One region of the Virgibacillus dokdonensis genome, then DNA from elsewhere that is predicted to be linked to it. Evidence: a T-box and tRNA genes for the amino acid it is inferred to sense, from the RefSeq annotation. Region 1 holds a T-box; the other holds one or more tRNA genes.

Evidence for each region. The T-box of region 1 lies ahead of B2C77_RS09660 (valine--tRNA ligase). A T-box ahead of a tRNA ligase gene usually reads a tRNA of that ligase, here a tRNA-Val.
Region 2: it encodes a tRNA-Val, which carries the amino acid that the T-box ahead of B2C77_RS09660 (valine--tRNA ligase) is inferred to sense. The anticodon was not compared.

Annotation. Positions count from the first base shown of each region.
Region 1 covers NZ_LT745763.1:1,751,541-1,754,956, reverse strand. Annotated here, with positions in the region: gene B2C77_RS09660 (valine--tRNA ligase) at 1-1,942, opposite strand, end outside; T-box leader at 2,040-2,311, opposite strand; gene B2C77_RS09655 (YszA family small membrane protein) at 2,622-2,810, shown strand; gene B2C77_RS09650 (phosphotransferase) at 2,807-3,416, opposite strand, start outside.
Region 2 covers NZ_LT745763.1:3,906,920-3,910,335, reverse strand. Annotated here, with positions in the region: gene B2C77_RS19700 (N-acetylmuramoyl-L-alanine amidase family protein) at 1-779, shown strand, start outside; gene fabI (enoyl-ACP reductase FabI) at 864-1,640, opposite strand; tRNA gene B2C77_RS19690 (tRNA-Glu) at 1,958-2,032, shown strand; tRNA gene B2C77_RS19685 (tRNA-Val) at 2,034-2,109, shown strand; tRNA gene B2C77_RS19680 (tRNA-Thr) at 2,112-2,187, shown strand; tRNA gene B2C77_RS19675 (tRNA-Tyr) at 2,232-2,316, shown strand; tRNA gene B2C77_RS19670 (tRNA-Gln) at 2,328-2,402, shown strand; tRNA gene B2C77_RS19665 (tRNA-Lys) at 2,489-2,564, shown strand; gene B2C77_RS19660 (DUF2785 domain-containing protein) at 2,957-3,416, shown strand, end outside.

The DNA.
Region 1 (3,416 bases):
GTTCATCCCAAATAAAGTTATATAATTGACGGCCAGCTTCGCCAAATTCATATTTATTGTTATTTCTAGTTACATGCTCAATTGTTTCATTTAAACGGGTTAATATCCACTTATCTGCCAAAGACTTTTCGCCTGTTAAATCAATATCTTCATACGAAAAATCTGCTAAATTCATTAAAGAAAAACGAGAAGCATTCCACACCTTATTCGCAAAGTTCCATGTTGCTTCTACCTTTTCCCAATGAAAGCGTAAATCTTGACCAGGGGTAGAACCAGTCAATAGAAAATAACGTAATGAATCAGCACCATATTTATCAATGACATCCATTGGATCGACACCGTTGCCTAACGATTTACTCATTTTTCTTCCTTCTGCATCTCGAATCAATCCGTGGATCAAAACATCATCAAACGGCTTTTGATTCGTAAAATGCTTCGATTGAAAAATCATTCTTGAAACCCAGAAGAAAATAATATCATAACCTGTTACGAGAACTCCAGTTGGAAAATACCGCTTGTAATCTTCTGCTCCTACATCCGGCCATCCCATGGTAGAAAATGGCCATAAAGCAGATGAAAACCAAGTGTCTAATACATCTTCATCTTGCTCCCAATTTTCTATATCGTCGGGAGCTTCCTTGCCGACATAAATTTCTTTTGTTTCTTTATGATGCCAAGCTGGTATGCGGTGCCCCCACCATAGTTGGCGAGAAATACACCAATCACGAATATTTTCCATCCAATTTAAATAGGTTCTTTCAAAACGCTGTGGAACAAAATTAACTTTGTCACTTCCTGCTTGTAGCTCGATTGCAGCATCTGCTAGTGGTTTCATTTTTACAAACCATTGCGTAGATAAGTATGGCTCCACGACAGCGCCACTTCGTTCAGAGTGACCAACTTGGTGCAGATGGTCTTCAATCTTAAATAGTACACCTTGTTCTTTCAAATCGTGAACAATTTGTTTTCTGCACACAAATCGGTCCATTCCTTCATAAATACCAGCATTTTCATTCATCGTTCCATCTTCATGCATAACTAATACTCGTTCTAAATCATGTCTATTCCCAACTTCGAAATCGTTTGGATCATGAGCGGGCGTAATTTTCACTGCACCAGAACCAAATTCCATATCTACATACTCATCTGCAACAATTGGTATTTCACGACCGACGATTGGCAAAATAGCTTTTTTGCCAATTAAATGGCTATATCGTTCATCATCAGGGTGAACAGCAATCGCAGTATCACCTAACATCGTCTCTGGGCGTGTGGTAGCAATTTCGATTTTCTCATCGCTATCTTTTAACGGGTAGAGCATATGATAAAATTTGCCCTGCACTTCTTCATAAATCACTTCGATATCGGATAAAGCCGTTTTTGTATCTGGATCCCAATTTATAATATATTCTCCGCGATAAATTAAACCTTGCTCGTATAATTTTACAAATACTTCTCTAACTGCATCTGACAAACCTTCATCAAGCGTGAACCGTTCACGTGAATAGTCTAAACTAAGCCCTAACTTTTCCCATTGTGAACGAATAAACGCAGCGTACTCTTCCTTCCATTCCCAGGCTTTTTCGAGAAATTTTTCTCTACCTAGCTCATAACGATTCGTACCTTGTTCTTTTAGCTTTCCTTCCACTTTTGCTTGTGTAGCAATCCCAGCATGATCCATACCAGGGAGCCATAATACATCATATCCTTGCATACGTTTCATTCTAGAAATGGTATCTTGCATTGTCGTATCCCAAGCGTGCCCTAAATGCAACCGTCCTGTAACATTTGGTGGGGGAATAACAATAGAATAGGGTTCTTTCTCCGTATCGTTCTTTGCTTTAAAATAGTTTCCTTCTAGCCAAAATTGATAGCGACCTTTTTCTACTTCCTGCGGGTTGTATTTAGCAGAAAGTGAAGGTTTTGATTCTTGTTCGTGCATGACATGCTCCTCCTGACAATATCTTTTTTAGAAAGCTGTAGTTTCTCTTATACGTTTTTGACACTTACCAAAGTGTAAAAAAAACCCTTTTGTCCTATAAAAGGACGAAAAGGGCTTGCTTTCCGTGGTACCACCTTTATTTGTATACTTCTAGTGTAATAAAGAAACAAAGTATACACACTTCATTTGTTGATAACGGTACATAGACCGGCTTCCTTCTACTTAAAAGAAGACATCATCGTAGCCTTATTTTTCAAAGGAGCTGTTCCTGGGCGACATTCCAGCATAATCTTTCAAGGAAACTTTCAGCCAATGATTTCCATCTCTACATGATAATTATCCTGTACTCTTCCCATTCTTTACATTTTCATTGTTTACATGCATATTATTAGAATAGCTTTATTTTATATATAATTCCTCTTTACGTCAACTGTTTATTCACTAAAATGAAATAGGGCGTTCTTTTCCCAGCTCTGGAATGTTTACGACAAAAAGCAGCTTAAAGAATGTAACTCTTCACTGTTATTGTAAGTGTTTGTGGACGTTTATCTAATTGCTAGTGCTATCATCTATTCTTAAATAAATAACCCGTTACATAGTAAGGTTTGCACCAAAAAGATCAATTTATACATATAGTATAGTAACAATACAAATTTCTGATGTAAAGGAGAGAGTCTCATTGGCAAGATATTACCGTTACCGGCTACCACCATGGGCTAGAAATTGTATTATCGTAATCGAAAGATGTACACTGCCTATATTAATTTTTCAATTGATTCGTACTTTATTTTTCCCAACCACCTTTGATGTATTTCTTCTGGGTATTATCGTTGGCATTTTTATAGCTTTTTATTTGGAATGGATTTAATCTGTTTCATCCAAATCATCTAGGTCGTCCAGATCATCCAGATCGATCGTATCATACGTTTTTTCCACATGTGCAGAAAGGTGCAACCCAAACAGTATACGGCGAAATGTATGCTGTAAATGAATTATTTGTTTCAGCATGGACGTGTTTGCTTGTTTATGATTTTTGACACAACTTAGATAAGCTTGTGGATCTAATAATTGAATGACTAACAAATATAGTTCTTTCTTGGTCAGTTCGTTCTCATTCATATACTTGTCAAATCCGCGCAGCAGCATAATAGTCGGAGTATCATAATGCTTTGTTTCTTCTTGAAAAAAAGCAACTAAATCAAAAACGGGATAGTCAAACCCTGCATTCTCCCAATTTATAAAATAGAGCTGACCTTGATCAACTAAAGTATGTGAAGTTTTGATGTTCTTATGACACAAACTATAATACCAAGTCTCTTCCTGTTCATCCAACAGTTGATCAATTCTTCGTATCGTTTCATTCAGACTATAATTAACATCTTTAAATTGCGTGCACACAAGTAATTCAAATGGGGACATAAAGCGATGTTGTTCGTACTCCTCTACAAATGTAAGTAATTGTTGCTGTAAGGTC
Region 2 (3,416 bases), 2.2 Mb from region 1:
TTATACGGATGGACGATCCTACAGGAGATACAGATGTGCCGTTAACGACAAGAACGAATGTAGCAAATAATGCTGATGCAGATATTTTAATATCCTATCATCACAATGCGAATACCGGGCAATGGGGTTCTTGGACAGGAACAGAGACGTATTACTATCCGGGGTCATCTAGTGGATTAGCTTTAGCAAGAGCTATTCATCCAAGTATTGTCGGGGCGATGGGATTACGTGATCGAGGTATAAAATCGGCAAATTTTCATATGCTTCGGGAGTCCATAATGCCCGCTATTCTCATTGAAGGTGGATTTATGGATTCTACCATTGATATTGTCAAAATGCGCAATAATACGACGATGGACCTTACTGGAAAAGCTTTAGCAGATGCTATTGCTGCATATTTGGGATTACAGCCAGAGGGAGGCGGGACTACGTATACGGTTAAAGCAGGAGACTCATTATGGGGGATTGCACAGGCACATAGTATGACTGTTAGCAAGTTACAGGCGTTAAATAACCTTACCGATGACATCATTTATCCTGGACAAGTACTAGTCGTTAGTGGAGTCCCTTCAGGAAGTGCAAGTTTTGTAGAAGTAATTACTGCTAGTTTATGGGTATATAATGCTCCTGACTGGGACGCAAAATACGAAATAGTGCACCAAGGAGAGGTGTTTACGGTAAATGATGAATTATATGTAAATGGATCTAAAATGTATAAGTTAAAGTCTGGGTTATATATTACCGGAAATTCAAACTATGTACGTTATTTTTCTAAGTAGATGGAAGTAGATGGAATAGAGTGGATAGGATATGAAAAGAAGCGGGGAAGAAAACTCCGCTCTTTTCATATTTTTGATTTCCTATTAGCCACCAATAATATGATATCCAGAATCCACATGGAGGACTTCTCCAGTTACGCCGCGTGATAGCTCGCTCATAAAAAATAATGTTGCGTCTCCCACTTGATCTTGGTCTACATTTCTTCGTAGAGGTGCTTTTTCTTCAATAAGCCCTTGTTTTTCATTAAATCCGGAAACCCCTTTGGCGGATAATGTGCGGATAGGACCAGCAGAAACTGCGTTGACACGAATATCATATTTGCCCATGTCTTCAGCAAGATAACGGACGCTTGCTTCAAGGGAAGCTTTGGCGACGCCCATGATATTGTAATTTTGAATGACTTTTTCTGCACCGAGATAGGTTTGTGTGACGATGCTGCCACCTTCTGTCATGAGCTCTTTAGCAGCTTTTGTAACAGCAACTAATGAAAAAGCGCTAATTTCATGTGCTAATAGAAATCCTTCTCTGGACGTATTTGCGTATTCTCCCTTTAACTCATCACGATTGGCAAAAGCTACAGAGTGCACAACACCGTGAATGACTCCTACCTTGTCTTTAATAGTAGCAAATGCATTTGTAATACTTTCATCACTTGCAACATCACATTCGACAATCCATTTAGCTTCAATTTTATGCTTTTCGAGCAATTTTGTTAGCTTACCGTAAGATCTATCTTGACGGTATGTGAAAATTAAATTTGCACCGGCTTTATGTAATGAAGTCGTTACACCCCAAGCGATGCTTCGTTCGCTGGCAACGCCCATGATGACAATATTTTTATCTTCTACTAAGTTACTCATTAACGTACCTCCAATATCCTTTTTAATCGAGCATGAAAGTGCCTCAAGTTTATCATAAGGAATTATTTTCACAAAGAAAATAGTACATGGCACTTAAATGCTTCATTACATGTATTTTAATGCTTTTATTATAACCTAATCCTCGTTTTGAAAGAAACCGTTAGCTATGCGCATTATTTTGACAAGATAAAAGCTGATTTGACAAGGTTTAAAAAAGAAATTAAAAAAAATTACATTTTCCCTTTACAAATGATATAGAACTAGGTATAATAAAATTCGTCAGTTTCGAAAAGGGAACTGGAAGATGAAAACATCCTGGCCCGTTGGTCAAGCGGTTAAGACACCGCCCTTTCACGGCGGTAACACGGGTTCGAATCCCGTACGGGTCACCATGGAGGATTAGCTCAGCTGGGAGAGCACTTGCCTTACAAGCAAGGGGTCGCAGGTTCGAGCCCTGCATCCTCCACCATTGCCGGCCTAGCTCAATTGGTAGAGCAACTGACTTGTAATCAGTAGGTTGGGGGTTCAAGTCCTCTGGCCGGCACCACTTAAAAAAAATGAATAAAGATTATTGTATGTGTTCATACTATTGGAGGGGTAGCGAAGTGGCTAAACGCGGCGGACTGTAAATCCGCTCCCTCAGGGTTCGGGAGTTCGAATCTCTCCCCCTCCACCATTTAAAATTGTTGGGCCATAGCCAAGCGGTAAGGCATCGGGTTTTGATCCCGTGTACCCCAGGTTCGAATCCTGGTGGCCCAGCCATTTTTTTATTTTAAGGGACTTTTCTAACCTATATGTAATAGAGCAATTGGCTAGAATGGACATTATAACTGGAATGCAATGAATAGGAGCCATTAGCTCAGTTGGTAGAGCATCTGACTTTTAATCAGAGGGTCGGAGGTTCGAATCCTCCATGGCTCACCAATATTTTAAATCTACATATTCCTACATAATTACAAACAAGGTTGCGACATGTTAGTGACCTTGTTTTTTTTAATATAAAAAACCCTTCTATTATTATCTGCTACATATGGTTATGTCAACGATTTAAATCGGAATGGGAAAAACAAGAACAAATATTGTATATGTGTGGTGTTAGGGTGGGTACATACCTTCATAGGATGCGGGATTTTTTGGATACTGATACGTATCGTTTCTAAGATGGTCAATTAGATTCTTTACTAGAAGAAATGCTTGAAAACATCGGACATACTGATCCTGAAATACGAGACGATCTTATTTACAATAGTTTCGTTAAACTGATATTGAAAGATTACGTAACGAAAGAGCAAACAATATATATTTTACAAAAGTGCATGAGTGAACAGTACCTGTTTTTTAATATAGAAGATAAAACGATAGGAGATAGCGTGTTTACTCGCTCATTTTCAGCGCTTGTAATAGCTACAATTTTATATAAGGATGCAACAACTAGAAACTTATCTAGTGAGCTCGTATTGCAGGCCATTCATGTAGGTATAGAATACTTGTTATTAGAACAGGACTATCGTGGTTATGTTAAAGAAAAAGGCTGGGCACATAGCATTGGACATGGTAGTGATCTGCTAGCTACTTGTGTATTACATCCTGAATTTGACGTCAACCAAACAAAAGCATGTCTTCATGCAATAAGGACATGTGTTTTGGTTGAATATCCTTATATTGATGAAGAAGACGAACGTCTCATTCAAGTTATGGAAGCTTTAATTAAAAAAGGTATGAAAGATATAGAATTACGCAATTGGATTGAAGATTTAGAAGTAGAACTCCATCTCT